2 regions of the Paenibacillus sp. J31R122 genome follow, and region 2 is predicted to be linked to the other one. Evidence: predicted binding sites of a transcription regulator. Region 2 holds the regulator's gene; the other holds the start of a gene.
What was found. The regulator LexA, encoded in region 2, represses DNA repair genes until DNA is damaged. The targets are predictions, from matches to a motif close to CGAACATATGTTCG.
Positions count from the first base shown of each region.

Region 1: the regulator LexA is predicted to act here: its motif matches at 4,488-4,501, upstream of recA (recombinase RecA).

Region 1 covers NZ_JBWDNM010000002.1:122,312-129,844, reverse strand. The annotation lists gene AC0YN7_RS03695 (TIGR00282 family metallophosphoesterase) at 1-767, opposite strand, end outside; gene rny (ribonuclease Y) at 864-2,405, opposite strand; gene AC0YN7_RS03685 (regulatory protein RecX) at 2,588-3,310, opposite strand; gene recA (recombinase RecA) at 3,368-4,417, opposite strand; gene AC0YN7_RS03675 (competence/damage-inducible protein A) at 4,659-5,906, opposite strand; gene pgsA (CDP-diacylglycerol--glycerol-3-phosphate 3-phosphatidyltransferase) at 5,997-6,572, opposite strand; gene AC0YN7_RS03665 (YajQ family cyclic di-GMP-binding protein) at 7,062-7,533, opposite strand, start outside.
Region 2 covers NZ_JBWDNM010000002.1:627,629-635,161, forward strand. The annotation lists gene AC0YN7_RS06015 (hypothetical protein) at 71-211, opposite strand; partial or broken gene AC0YN7_RS06020 (hypothetical protein) at 246-329, opposite strand; gene AC0YN7_RS06025 (DUF896 domain-containing protein) at 392-583, opposite strand; gene AC0YN7_RS06030 (efflux RND transporter periplasmic adaptor subunit) at 706-1,788, opposite strand; gene AC0YN7_RS06035 (ABC transporter permease) at 1,817-3,169, opposite strand; gene AC0YN7_RS06040 (ABC transporter ATP-binding protein) at 3,166-3,879, opposite strand; gene yneA (cell division suppressor protein YneA) at 4,144-4,518, opposite strand; gene lexA (transcriptional repressor LexA) at 4,676-5,296, shown strand; gene AC0YN7_RS06055 (hypothetical protein) at 5,373-5,588, opposite strand; gene AC0YN7_RS06060 (CAP domain-containing protein) at 6,197-6,955, opposite strand; gene AC0YN7_RS06065 (YjcZ family sporulation protein) at 7,152-7,262, shown strand.

The DNA of each region.
Region 1 (7,533 bases), 510 kb from region 2:
AGTCTAATTTTATCTATTTTACGTGCTTGCCCTGTCGCATCATCGAGTTGAACGGACACAGCATGAAGATGCCATTTTCCTTCATCTACTACAAATCGTACGGGTAATTGCGTTATAAACTTGTGTAGAACAGCCGTTCTTTCCATTCCCAGTACACCTTCCTTGGGACCAACCATACCTACATCCGTAATATATGCAGTACCTCCTGGCAAAATCGTATCGTCATTTGTCTGCACATGTGTATGTGTGCCTACAACGATTGATGCTCTTCCGTCTAGATGCCAGCCCATCGCTATTTTCTCAGATGTTGCTTCAGCGTGAAAATCAACAAGTATGTTGTTCGTATATTCGCTTGCTTCTTCAAGCAGATCATCCGCTTTGCGGAAAGGGCAATCAATTGGGGGCAAAAACGTACGTCCCTGCAGGTTTACTATAGCAAGCTGCTTTCCGTTTGCTTTGATGATAGCCATTCCTTGTCCTGGTGAACCCTCAGCATAATTCGCAGGACGAACGATTCGAGGTTCATCATCAATCCATTCAAATATATCTTTATTATCCCACGTATGGTTGCCCATCGTAATGCCATGAACACCCCATTCGAAAAATTCCTTCGCAATTGCCGCGGTAATACCACGTCCTGCAGCAGCATTTTCACCATTCACTATAATAATATGCGGATTATATTTGCTTTTTAGTGCCGGCAACACACGTTTTAGCGCGCTTCTTCCTACACTTCCTACGATATCGCCTATAAATAATACATTCACTTCAGTACACTTCCTTTTTTCATTTACACTCATTATTCAGACAGAAAAGTGGCTGAACGAGCAGCCACTTTTCTGTCATAACTATTTGATTGTTGTTTATTTCGCGTATTCAACTGCTCTTGTCTCACGAATAACCGTAACTTTAATATGTCCCGGATAATCAAGTTCACTCTCGATTTTTTTCGTGATATCCCGAGCGAGTCGGAATGCTTCTGTATCATCGATTTTTTCTGGCTGTACCATGACGCGAACCTCGCGGCCGGCTTGAATCGCGAACGATTTCTCAACACCTTCAAATGATAAGGAAATATCTTCAAGCTTTTCCAGTCGTTTGATGTAAGTCTCAAGCGTTTCACGACGAGCCCCTGGACGTGCAGCTGATAAAGCATCAGCCGCTCCTACTAGAATCGCGATAACGGAAGTTGCTTCCGTATCACCGTGATGAGATGCAATACTGTTAATAACAACAGGATGCTCCTTGTACTTCTTCGCCAGCTCTACGCCGATTTCAACGTGAGAGCCTTCCACTTCGTGGTCTAGCGCTTTACCGATATCATGCAGCAATCCTGCGCGCTTCGCGAGAGTAACATCCTCGCCAAGTTCTGCCGCCATCAAGCCAGTTAGGTAAGCAACCTCCATGGAGTGCTTCAGTACGTTCTGACCATAACTTGTCCTAAACTTCAAGCGACCGATAATCTTAATTAGATCAGGATGCAAGCCATGTACGCCCACTTCGAAAGTAGCTTGCTCACCGTATTCACGAATGCGCTCATCTACTTCTTTGCGTGATTTTTCAACCATTTCTTCAATGCGAGCAGGATGGATACGACCATCAGCTACAAGTTTTTCTAGAGCAGTGCGGGCAATTTCGCGTCTGATTGGATCGAATCCAGACAAAATGACCGCTTCCGGTGTATCGTCGATTATGAGATCGATACCGGTCAATGTTTCCAAAGCACGGATATTTCGGCCTTCACGTCCGATAATACGGCCTTTCATTTCTTCATTCGGCAAAGTTACAACGGATACCGTTGTCTCAGCCACATGATCAGCCGCACAACGTTGGATTGCTAGCGAAATAATGTTACGTGCTTTTTTGTCAGCTTCTTCTTTCGCTTGCTGCTCGATCTCTTTAATCATTTGAGCTGTTTCCTGTCGAACTTCCTGTTCAACGTTTGACAAAATAATCGATTTCGCATCTTCAGTTGTTAAGCTAGAAATTCTCTCTAGCTCACTAAGCTGCTGCTTGTAAATCGTATCGATTTGCTCTTGCGTCTCTTCGATCCGCTTCTCTTTATTGGCTACAATCTCTTCTTTGCGTTCTAGCGCTTCTAACTTTTTATCCAGCGACTCCTCTTTCTGTACCAAGCGTCTTTCTTGACGTTGGACTTCGTTGCGTCGCTCACGAATGTCTTTCTCAGCTTCGGTACGGAGTTTATGGACTTCGTCTTTCGCCTCTAGTACGGTTTCTTTTTTCTGTGCTTCAGCTTCCTTCTTCGCGTTTTCCACGATTTGGACAGCGGCTTGCTCTGCACTTGAAATTTTAGCCTCGGCAATCGACTTTCGTATAAAATAACCAACGAAAAAGAAAATTACGCCAACAAAGAGACAGATCAAGATCACAAAAATTGGATTCATCTTGTTCACCTCCTTGTTGCATACACCAAGGCACTACTTGGGATGATATTAGGTTTTCAATCGGCTTCAATACCGTTTCATCATCAAACAATTTGACGAAAATAATCGTTTTGAATCAACTTTTGGAAGGAAAATTGATTCATGATAGAAAGAATACAACTTCATTTTATCTTTTCGCAAAATCAATTGTCAAGCAAAAGCCCATCATCTTCATCGAACATCTCTATTTCTTCTTTTAAATTGATCGAATTAACCGCTTCTTTTACTATATCACCTGGGTAGCCTCGACGTAACAAATAGCCCATCAGCTTACGCTTCCGCTCTCTTTGCTCTCCTTTTAGAGAACGCCATTTCTTCTCGGCAGCTACTTTTGCAGAAGCCAGTTCAGACTCTTGATCGAGTGAATTAACAACCTCTGCGGCCGTATCCTTCGAAATACCACGCTGCTGAAGCTCTTGTTTAATCCATCTACGACCCTTCAGCCCATTTCGAAGTCGTTGCGCCGCAAATTGTTTGGCATACGCATCATCATCAATAATGTGTTCACTTTCCAAACGGTCTAGTGCATAATTAATATTGTTCTCTTCAAACTCTTTGCGCGTCAAATACTGCTCCAATTGTTTACGCGTTCTAGGCTTCGCTCCAAGATAATAGACAGCTAGCGCATATGCGCGGTACTGCTCATCTTCTCTGCGTATGTTTTCAATTTCTAAAGTTGTTAGCTGCTGCCCCTTCATTAACCGAAAACGTATTAATATATCTTCATGAACAAACAGTACAGGTTCTTCCGCTTCGCAGAAAATGTGATACCGTCTTCGTTCTTTTTTATCTTGTTTAACCGACATTATCGTATAGGTATTATCTTTTTCCTCGTTTATCACATGTACGGCTCCTTCTCTAAACAAAACATCGCCTCCCTATTGGGACGGCGATGCCTGTACATCTATCATGTTTACTATAATTTAATCTAAATCTTCGAATTCATCTTCATCTTCATCTTTGGAGAAATCAGCCGGCGTTGCTGTTGCTGCCAAATTGCTTGCATCACGGATTTGCTTCTCGATGATCAAAGCCGTGTCTTTATGGTCCTTCAAAAATTGCTTTGCATTCTCACGTCCTTGTCCAAGTCGATCACCATTATATGAAAACCATGCGCCGCTCTTCTGAACAATTTCCATCTCAACACCGATATCTACAAGGCTTCCTTCTCTAGAAATACCTTCACCATACATAATATCGATCTCTGCTTGCTTAAATGGCGGAGCTACCTTGTTCTTAACGACCTTGATACGAGTACGATTACCAACCATGTCATTACCTTGTTTGATTGTTTCAATACGACGCACATCAAGTCGAATACTGGAGTAGAATTTAAGCGCACGGCCGCCTGGAGTTGTCTCCGGGTTACCGAACATTACGCCAATCTTCTCACGCAATTGGTTAATAAAAATAGCGATCGTCTTCGATTTGCTAATTGCTCCCGATAGCTTCCGCAATGCTTGTGACATCAAGCGGGCTTGAAGACCGACATGAGAATCTCCCATATCCCCTTCAATTTCTGCTTTCGGAACTAGTGCAGCAACGGAATCGACTACAATAATGTCAACCGCTCCGCTTCGTACAAGTGCTTCGGCAATTTCCAATGCTTGCTCGCCCGTATCAGGCTGTGAAAGCAGCAGTTCATCAATATTAACACCAAGCTTATTAGCATAAAGTGGGTCTAACGCATGCTCAGCATCTATAAATGCTGCAGTTCCTCCGGCCTTCTGTACCTCTGCGATAGCATGAAGAGCAACTGTAGTTTTACCTGATGATTCAGGTCCATAAACTTCAATAATACGTCCACGCGGCAATCCGCCTATTCCTAATGCGATATCTAGAGCAAGTGAACCGCTGGGCACGGTTTCTACTTGCATGTGTGTTGATTCACCCAATTTCATAATTGACCCTTTACCAAATTGCTTCTCAATTTGGCGCATAGCCATTTCCAACGCAGCGCGACGATCCGACAACGATCTCACATCCTTCACTATTTATAATGTTATGATACCTTTTTTCGGACAGGTTGCCAAGCATTTTTTTCGAACATACATTCGTCTTTTTTGTGTCACCTCCAAATTAGGACATAAAAAAACCGCAGCGAAGTAATCTTCGCCACGGTTCTTCCGTAATTATCTACTAGTATAACATCCTATCAGCATTTGACAACTATTTTTTACATAATCAGACAATGTAGCTGTAATCACACGAAATCTATGCCTTTAATGAACGCCACAATTGATAGAACGCGGATTTAACAGCTCTTAAACGAATAATCGACCGATTACCGCTCAAGTTCATCGTATGCACCAATGTCGGCTTCCCGCGCTCTGCTATTGCGAAATACACTAGCCCAACCGGCTTTCCTTCCGATTCCGCGGGTCCAGCAACTCCGGTTAATGATACACCGAAATCAGCATCTGATAGCTCTCTAATCCGCTCCGCCATTAATGCCGCTGTAGACTCACTGATCGCACCGGGCGCGCCTTCTCCTTCAAGCTGAGACATCGGAATACCTAGAAGCTTATGCTTCATAACATTCGTATAGGTTACAACCCCTCCTAAATACTCTCCACTGCTCCCAGGAACGTTTGTAATGAGCTCGGCCAGCAATCCACCGCTGATGCTTTCCGCGCTTGCTAGCTTACGGCTTGAACGCCTTAGAAGATGTACGACCTCTTCTTCAATTGGAATATCCTTTTCCGCATACAAGTATTCGCCAACCAGCTGCTTTATTTTATTCACCGTTTCATCGATTTTCCGATCTGCGTCGGCAAGCGACTTCTCTTTCGTTGATACACGGATGGATACTTCACCCTCGTTAGCATAAGGAGCAATTGTCGGATCTGACTGTCCTTCAATTAATTCAAGCAGCTTTGCTTCGAGGTTTGACTCACCGATTCCCGCAAATTTCAACAAACGAGAGTACAGCGCCTGCATATCGCCTATCATCGACCGAAGCCATAGCTCGCCCGCGCCTTCCATCATCGGCTTCATTTCCTTTGGCGGTCCAGGCAGCAGCATGTACAAGGTTCCATCCACCGACAACCCATTTCCAACAGCAAGACCTGCTGTATTTTCCAGCGGTACACTGCCTTCGATCATCAATGCCTGACGCCGATTGCTTTCTACCATATGTATACCTCTCGAGCTGAATAAATGCTCGATTGCAGCCATGGACGGATCATGAAGAATGAGCCCGCGGTTTAGATAAGCAGCAAGCACATCTTTCGTAATATCATCCTGTGTAGGCCCAAGTCCTCCTGTAAAGATCAGCAAATCAGCACGGCTTCTGCCAATTTCAATTGCTTGTTTTAATCGATCGGCATTATCTCCAACAACAGTCTGAAAATAGACATCCACACCTAATCCCGCTAACCTTTGTGATATAAACTGTGCATTCGTATTTACGATTTGACCCAACAATAACTCCGTGCCTACTGCGATAATTTCTGCTTTCATCATTCATTCCCCATCTCTTACATATTCACAAAGCTGCCTTGCTTAGACACAAAAGCACCCTCCCGTAAACACGGAAAGATGCTTTTATCATTACTCGACCGGAATCAAATGTTTGTTTTTCATAAAATAATCAATACCTGAGTAAACCGTAATAATGGTCGCAATCCAGCTTGCATATACGTCAAACGGGAAGTCGATTAAGGCGAACGGGAAATTATTAAGCAATATCGCGATTATCATCGTAATTTGAATCGCTGTTTTCCATTTGCCCCACATGCTTGCTGCCATTACTGAGCCTTCAAGAAGAGCAATCTGGCGCAATCCAGTGACTGCAAACTCTCTACTTATAATTACAATCGCGATCAGTGCATTCAACTTGTTCATCTCAACAAGTGAAATAAGTACCGCTGCAACCAAAAGCTTATCTGCAAGCGGATCAAGCAGCTTGCCCAGATTTGTAACAATTTTGTTCTTGCGTGCTATGTAACCGTCTAGTCCATCTGTGCTTGCTGCCACGATAAATATAATTGCCGCAATGATCTGGTTATATGTTATGGAGAAGTCTGAAATAACAAACGACCCCAAGTCCATTTTGATGAGCAGAAAAAACATGATAACCGGCACCAAAAATATTCTGGCAAGTGTAATTTTATTCGCCAGGTTCACGCAATGACCTCCTTGGATAGTTCAAACTCGTAGGTGTGCGTTATACGAACCCCTTGTTCGTGGATTGAACCTGTTAATAATGTAAAATGGGCCTGATCTCTCTTGTAACGATGTGTGAGTAGCTCTGTTCGTTCTGCCATCTGCGTGTTCCAAACCCCTTCAAGAACGCTATTTCATTAAGTATAATACATGACCCTACACGTGTCAAAAACAGGAATAAAGGTATTTTACTATTGCATAAACATCAAACAAAAGCCTCGCCTCTCGACTATGCGATGAAACGAAGCTTCGTTAGTTATATAGAATTTATAAGTTTCACGCTTATCCATTTCTATATAACCACCGCGAAACGAGCTTTGCCGCCAAGGACGGCGACAGCCGTTTACGCTTGAAATATAGGAAAGTATAAGTTTTACCTTTATACTCCGCCTATATTTTGCGAGAAACGCTTTGTCCTTTGACAAGTACGACGAAGTCGTTTCTTCTTAATTACGAGCGATAGTTAGTAAATTGCAGCTCTACAGGTAAATCTGCTTCTCTTAGAAGCTTCATAACAGCTTGCAAATCATCAAGGCTTTTTCCAGAAACTCTCAGCTGATCGCCTTGAATTTGACTTTTCACCTTCAATTTCGAATCGCGTATCAAAATGTTGATTTTTTTGGATACATCCTGCTCAATACCTTGTCTTAACTTAATCCGTTGACGAACTGTATTAGCCGAAGCACCTTCGATCTTACCATAGTCCAAGTTTTTGATCGGCACTCCGCGCTTTACCATTTTGGAAAGCAAAATATCGAGTACGCTCTTCAGCTTGTAATCGTCCTCAGACGCAACGACTAGATCTTCCTTATCTAGTGTAATGCTGCTCTTACTTCCTTTGAAATCAAAACGTGTTTCAATTTCCCGCTCCGCTTGCTTAATTGCATTCGCAAGCTCCTGCATATCTACCTTAGATACGATA
Region 2 (7,533 bases):
TTTTATAAAGCAAAACAAGCTTCATAAACAATCATCTCAAACGGCCAAGTAAACCCCTTGACCTCGTAAACTAATCGAATGCTCGACGAGATTTATCAATGAATCGATTAGGGTAATCATCCGGCAATGCACTTACTTCCTCGAGCTTGTCCCAAATTTTAGTCGGCATAGACCAGCCAATTGCCCCCATATTATCTTCGAACTGCTCCAAGGTGCTTGCCCCAAATATCGGTGACGTAATCCCTTCATCCCACACAGTATTGATATAAATCAATATAATCCGTTTGAAGACGATTTAAACTTGCTTCTACGCCGTCCATAATATGCTTTCGTGATAACCCAACTCATAGACACTCTTTCTTGGATTGGACATGAGTACCTTACTTATAAATTAATGTTTGACCTCATCTTCATTATCAACAATCGTGATTGTATCTAATTGTTGACGGAAATTACCTTTGAAAATCTCTAAATATTGGCGTCTTAATTGATCTCGTTCCTTTGTTTCCTCTTCACTCAAACCCGTTGTTTTATTTATACGAGAAAGTTCGTTAATTCTCGCGATAATCTTATCCATTTCCATTATCTTGCTTCTCTCCTCTCATGCTGAAAATGCACTATACTCTACTTTTACATTTCGAGCAATCAGTTGTCAAGAAGATGGATGCGGAGTCATTCGACATTTCACATGTTGTACATATTTATTTAGCGAAGTACAACCTGATCGCCTTCCTTAAGCCCTTCAAGCACTTCTGTCAGTTCTGCTGTCTCCAAGCCAATTTTAATTTCCTTACGCTCGTATTGTCCATTTCCAGTGTCCAGCATTACAAAATGCTTGTCATCTTCACGCGTTATTGCGATGGTAGGAACAACTGTCGCATTATCTTTGCGATCGATTTCGATAGCTCCATTCAAGGTTAAGCCGGCTATTAAATATTCATTGGGCTCAAGCGTAATGACAACCTCAAATTGCGCAGCTTGATCTAAATTATTTTGATCCGTACCCGTCTTAGCAAACTTAGACACCTTCAGAACTTTTCCAGACAGCTTTACGTCCTTCATTGCATTCATTTTTACTTGCACTGCCATTCCCGCTTTTATACGAAATACATCTTGCTCACCAACCAAAGCAATGAACTGCAGCTTATTCAAATCAACGACCTTACCAATATATTCATTGTCCGCTACGGCCTGAGGACGTTTATTCGGTTGATCAAACAGAAATATTCCTGTAGCAGGTGAACGGTAATTCGATTCTGTCAGCTCATTCTTTTTCTTCTGCAAATCCTTCGTTTGAATACCCGTTGTAACATCATTTAGCTCTTGGGTTAAGCGTGCGATCTCACGTTCGACCAGCTGCTTCTTACGGGCCTCCTCCGACCATTCAACGGGAGATGCTTCATCCTCCTGCTCGCTTAAATATTCGTTTAACTCCGCTTCAAGCTTTGCTTTACGCAAAGAGGCCTCCATCTGTAAAATTTCATTTTGACCTGCTGTCTGATCAAGCTGAAACAATACATCTCCCTTTTTAACCTGAGCACCGTCTTCAACGGACCATTTTGTAACCTCAGAGCCAAATGGAGCGTATACAAGTGTCTCATGCTCATATAAGGACTTCCCCTTAACTTCTACAGTGTTTACAAGTGAATCCTTCGTCACTTGAAATGTAATATCTTGAGATTCTGTTGTGAGATCCATCTGTTGTGACGGATTGCTTAGTTTGTACAGTCCAAAGCTGATTGCAATTAGAATAAGTCCGATAATGCCAAGCTTTATTTTCTTCTTCATCGTTATATGCCCCTTCTACTGCCAATTTCTAATCTCGTCTAATTGCGGTTAATGCATCTGTTCGGGATGCACTGATCGCCGGATAAATGCCGGATAACACTCCAGTCGCTAATGCGAACATCATCCCAATCGGTATCGCCAATAAAGGTATAAAGATAATAACTGCGTCCTGCTCACCCGAAAGCGCATGTATCAACCCATTGATACCCCAAACTATCCAATAAGAAAACAGCACACCGAGCAGTCCGCCCAGGAAACCTAATAAAGCAGCCTCTACAATAAACATATTGCGAATTTGTCCTAGATTAGCGCCAAGAACCTTCATAATACCAATTTGCCTTCTTCGCTGATAGGTAGACATCGTCATCGCAACAACGATCGATATCGAAGCGATAATGAGAATAAATACACCAATGCCGATTGCCGCTGCCTTAATGATTTTAAACTCATTCGCCAGCCTTTCCTTCTGATGTAAATTCGTTTGTGTTGTTAAAAACAGCTTTTGTATTTGTTTCTCCACCTGTTCAATATTTGCTTGACTGTCGACCTTAACAACTACCGAATTGTATGTATTCTCATTTTCATTGCCGAGCTTTAATTCCTTATTAAGCTGCTTAGCTGTCTCCATAGAGACATAAGCCTTCTTGTCATACATCACATTATTTTCGTTCATCCCATCTGGCTTCTTCAACACGCCAACAATTCGCAAAGGCGTGCTGTTATAGGCTTTTTCCATTGAATTATTGCGGAAAATAATCTGTTTCTGATACAACGGTGTAGGTATGCGATTTAAATTTTCATATTGCTTAATCAACTCTTCATCGAACGGGTTTTTGTCCATCTGTGTCAGTAAGCTTTGGCGCGCTTCCTCATCCGCCATACCAAGTGTCGCGCCGTAATTGAGAACAACTGTCCCGGTCAAATCAGAAGTTTTCCCTTGCAAAAAAGAATGGCCAAACGCAGACAGCATATCTAGATCGGTTGCGATAACTTCGGTGTGATTGGGCGATTTCGATTGATCAAGTGTAGACATCTGCATATAATTCAACTGCTGAAAGGGAGCCGCAGCTACGACATGTGGAAACTTCTTAATTAGATCCAGCTTTTGCTTTGTTAAGCTGCCCTTCTGTAAAGCTCCTGCTTCTGGAGCAGAGCCTTCTGAATTTGAGTGTCCGCCTGTATTGGCACTCACAGTAATTTCATCCATTTTCAAATAACTGTTCATTTCTTGTTCGATATAGACCTGAGCGGACTCGCCTATGCTCATTGCCACGATTATAGCTGCGCAGCCTATCGATATGCCTGCCGCACAAAGTGCTGTGACCACTTTTCGTCGCTTCACTTGATCCCAAGATAAACGGGTAATATCGCTAATTCTCAATGTAAACTCCCTTCCACAACCCTAGTTTCGGGGGCTGTTTCGTGCTCCGTAACGAGAAAGCCATCTCGCAATGTAATAATCTTTTGTGTCTGTATGGCTACCTCACGCTCATGTGTAACAATAATAAAAGTCGTCTTCATCGTATGGTTCAAATGCTTCAAAATAGCTATAATCTCTTCTTCCGTCTTCGTGTCCAAATTCCCTGTTGGTTCATCTGCGAATATGACCGAAGGCTCTGTAATAAGCGAACGCGCAATACTGACACGCTGCTGCTGCCCTCCCGATAGCTGAGATGGGAACAAATCCGCTTTTTCAGGAATACCGACCTGCTTTAATAAATCGAGCGCTTTTTGTTTACGAACTGATGGATGAATCGACTGAAATACTAGCGGAAGTTCTACATTTTCACGAACGGTGAGATGTGCAACCAGCTCATATGCTTGAAAAATAAATCCAATATGCTTTCGCCTAAATTCGGCTAATTGGTTCTCATTCATCGATACAATATTATGATCGGCAATGTAAATATTGCCTTCTGTTGGCTTCATTAAGCCCGCCATCAAATTCAATAAGGTGGACTTGCCGGAGCCGGAGCTGCCTAGCAGCGCGACCATCTCTCCCTTACTCACAGTAAAGCTTATCTGCTGGAGCACTGGAGTCGTTTCACTCCCCGTTTGGAAAGAATGGGATAAGCCTTCAACACGTAACATATAGGGTTCTCCTTCTACAAAAATTGACAATCTAATCTATTTTAATATAAAAGCTGTGGTATAACCAACTCTTTCGAGCCTATTACATACTTTGTTATTAACCTCCGTTCATTAATGTCCCTATTAATAGACGTTCTGAAAGTCTTCTTCCCCTTCACTTCAAACAAAAAAACTTTCCTAAACATGCAGAAGTCATTCATCCTGCTTGTTCGGAAAGCTATCGATTGTGTTGTATTTGCAAACTATTAATTAATGTTCCTATGTTCAATTCGGAATAATGAGCTGCTGACCAGGCTTAATATTTGCATTCTGCAGTCCATTCCGATCCTTAATTAGGTAAACTATATATCGAGTATCCTCACTGCCATCATTAAAACGCTTGGCGATTTCCCAAAGAGTGTCTCCAGCATTTACAATTACAACCTGTTCGTTCGTCGAAGCAGGTGTAATTTCACTCCCTGATGCATTAGTACCCATAAGCAAAAAGCTTGTAAACAATAAAACAAATAAAGCGATACTCACTACTATCTTCACAGCATGCCGCTGCATAACCGGCAGCAGACGGCGTCTAATTGTTGTTAAATTACTCTCTGGTTGTGTATGGATCGATTTGTAAAAACTTGGACTAGTTATCATCATCAGCACCCCAAACGTTTGTTCTGTTTTCAGAATACACGAACAAACGTTTGTAGTCAACAAAAAAATACGAACTTCTGTACTTAAGAACTTATGTTTGTACGAACTCCGGTTCTATGTTATAATTTCCTACAACAAACCTACTATTGGAGTGATCGCAGTGTCGAAGATTTCCAACCGACAACATTCGATTCTTGAATTTATTAAGAATGAAGTTCGGGAGAAAGGCTACCCGCCGTCCGTCCGAGAAATCGGAGAAGCTGTTGGATTATTATCCAGCTCAACCGTTCATGGTCATTTGGACAGATTGGAGAAGAAAGGGCTTATTCGCCGAGATCCAACTAAGCCGCGTGCAATTGAAATATTAGACAATGAAGGTGTAGATGGAATTATACCTCTCTCTGTATCCAAAGTGCCGATAGTCGGCAAAGTAACCGCAGGTGTACCTATTACTGCAACTGAAAATATCGAGGAGTACTTCCCCCTTCCATCGCATTTCGTAGGCGATAGCAGCGTTTTTATTTTGAGCGTAATGGGAGAAAGCATGATCGAGGCTGGTATTCATAACGGAGACTATGTTATCGTTCGTCAGCAGCCAACTGCCAATAATGGCGACATCGTTGTTGCAATGACTGAAGACGATGAAGCAACTGTCAAAACCTTCTACAAAGAGAAGGATCACTTTCGTCTACAACCGGAGAACTCCTCCATGGAGCCTATTCGACTTCACAATGTGACGATTTTAGGCAAGGTTATCGGAATATTCCGTGATATTCATTAATTAGCCTAAAACGTACATACTAACTAGACTGAATCCAAGCGCAAGCATACGGGATTCAGTCTTTTTTTTACCTATTTTACGTACGATCCCATCCTTCAATCACTCGAACAAAATGATTCCCCTCATCCCTCTCTATATATTTGTCCTCAATTAAATTATCCAATAATAACGCGATTTCTTTGTCTGACCACCCGGTTAACCGGCAAACTAATGTAAAGTCACTCTTTACCCATTCCAATTGATTCAAATTCCACAAAATTCGCAACAGCTTTCGCTCTCGGTCTCCAAGCATCTATACACAACTCCATTCACTTGAACCTTGCAAACGACATTTAACAATAAATAGAACACATGTTCTTATTATATACCAAACATTCGCTCTTATTGCAAGAAAATAAAAGCTATCCGATATACGAATATATCCAAAATAGGAGCAATCCCCTCTGCAACTGCCTTTTCAACATATTTCAGTGTAAGCTCTGGGCTTATGACACGGTTTATGTATCTACGTAACAAGAATCCAATCACATCGAAGAATACGTGCATAAATTACAGAGTACTCAATAAAAGGAGGTGGAATGAAAAATGTCTAGTGTAGGTGGAGCTTTTACAAACACTGGTACTATTCTGGTGCTCTTTATTTTATTGGTAATTATCGCTTGTAGCTGTGGCGTCTTTGGTGGAGGTTACTAATAAATTCAATTACGATATAAAGTCCCTAAGTCCAGGACACTAAACTTTGACTACAAACAAACAAAAGACCCTTCAATGGGTCTTTTGTTTGTTATAACGTAACTTCTCCTTCTTGAGAGCATATTGACTTTACAAATAATAAATCGAGGTGATCAAGTGTCAGGTTTCGGTTTTTTTGTTCATCCTCGGGCATATATTGATAGTTAGTTAGCCAATAAATTCTTGTACCCATTCACCGTTATAATAGGCTATTCCGATCTGGGTAAAGCTGTTTTTCAAAATATTGGCTTTGTGCCCCGGACTGTTCATCCAATCGTTCATAACTTGCGTAGGACTGCTTTGGCCCTTTGCGATATTTTCTCCCGCTGAGCTGTATGTGATTCCGAACTGCTTCATCATATCGAACGGTGATCCGTAAGTCGGAGAATTATGATCAAAGTAATTGTTATTATGCATATCCTGTGCTTTGACCATCGCCATTTTCGCTAATTCAGCATTCTTACTTAGGGAGTTCAAGCCCACTTTGGATCTTTCTTTATTAACCAAATCCAAAACTTGCTGTTCAAATTGAGACGAATTAGTGTTTTGATTTGGTGGATTATTTGCAGGTGGTTGTACTGGTGCTGGATTATTTGCAGGTGGTTGTACTGGTGTTTGATTCCTTGGATTTTCTACCGGTACCTGACCGAGATTTAACCAATCAAACCAGTTTGAAGCTGCACCCGGCACTTGTTTCATCGAAATAGATGATTTCCCTGCATTCGTCGTAGCAGTAGATGATGCCTGGGTTAAGTTTCGTGCTGGTGTAGTAGTATGAGCATGAGTTTGAATACGTGCTGGTGTAGTAGTATGAGCTTGAGTTTGAATACGTGCTTGATTAGGAGTCACTTGCTTTTGTGTCATGTTGCCATTACTCGTACAACCTGTTATTAGTAATAGTGCTGCCAATACAATCAATCTAAACATTAATCCAGCCTCCCCTATATTATCACACAGTAACGTTGCGATTTTATGGTTAGCTTTAGACCCTTCTTTTATTCCTCATACATCTTTCCTACATTATTTAGTCTGGTCGATCCTCTTTACTGTACAAACACCCAAACATGAAGCTAAAGTAGTGCATAACCTATAATGTACAAAAGAGGAAAGAGGTGAATGTTTAATGGGTGGATACGTTGGCGGTGTTAATAACAGCTTGGGATTTATTCTGGTGCTGTTCATTTTATTGGTAATTATCGCATGTAGTACAGGATTTGGTGGCTGGGGTTATTAATAATTAATGATTATTAATTGTAGATAAAGAATTCCTTTAACAAAAGGTCCATTCTATGGGCCTTTTATTTATTTTCATGAATCAATATTCCCAAGCAGCTATTTCTTAATACGCAACAATTGTTCTAACTGTATATATGTACTTAATCCAAAAACTCCTTTTTCATAGATCGTAGAAATACATATTTGGGCTGCTTTACCGCGATTCTAGCACTTGATGTTTCTTTAAAAATTTTGTCTCTAATACTTAATATCTACTTACCAAAAGCCCT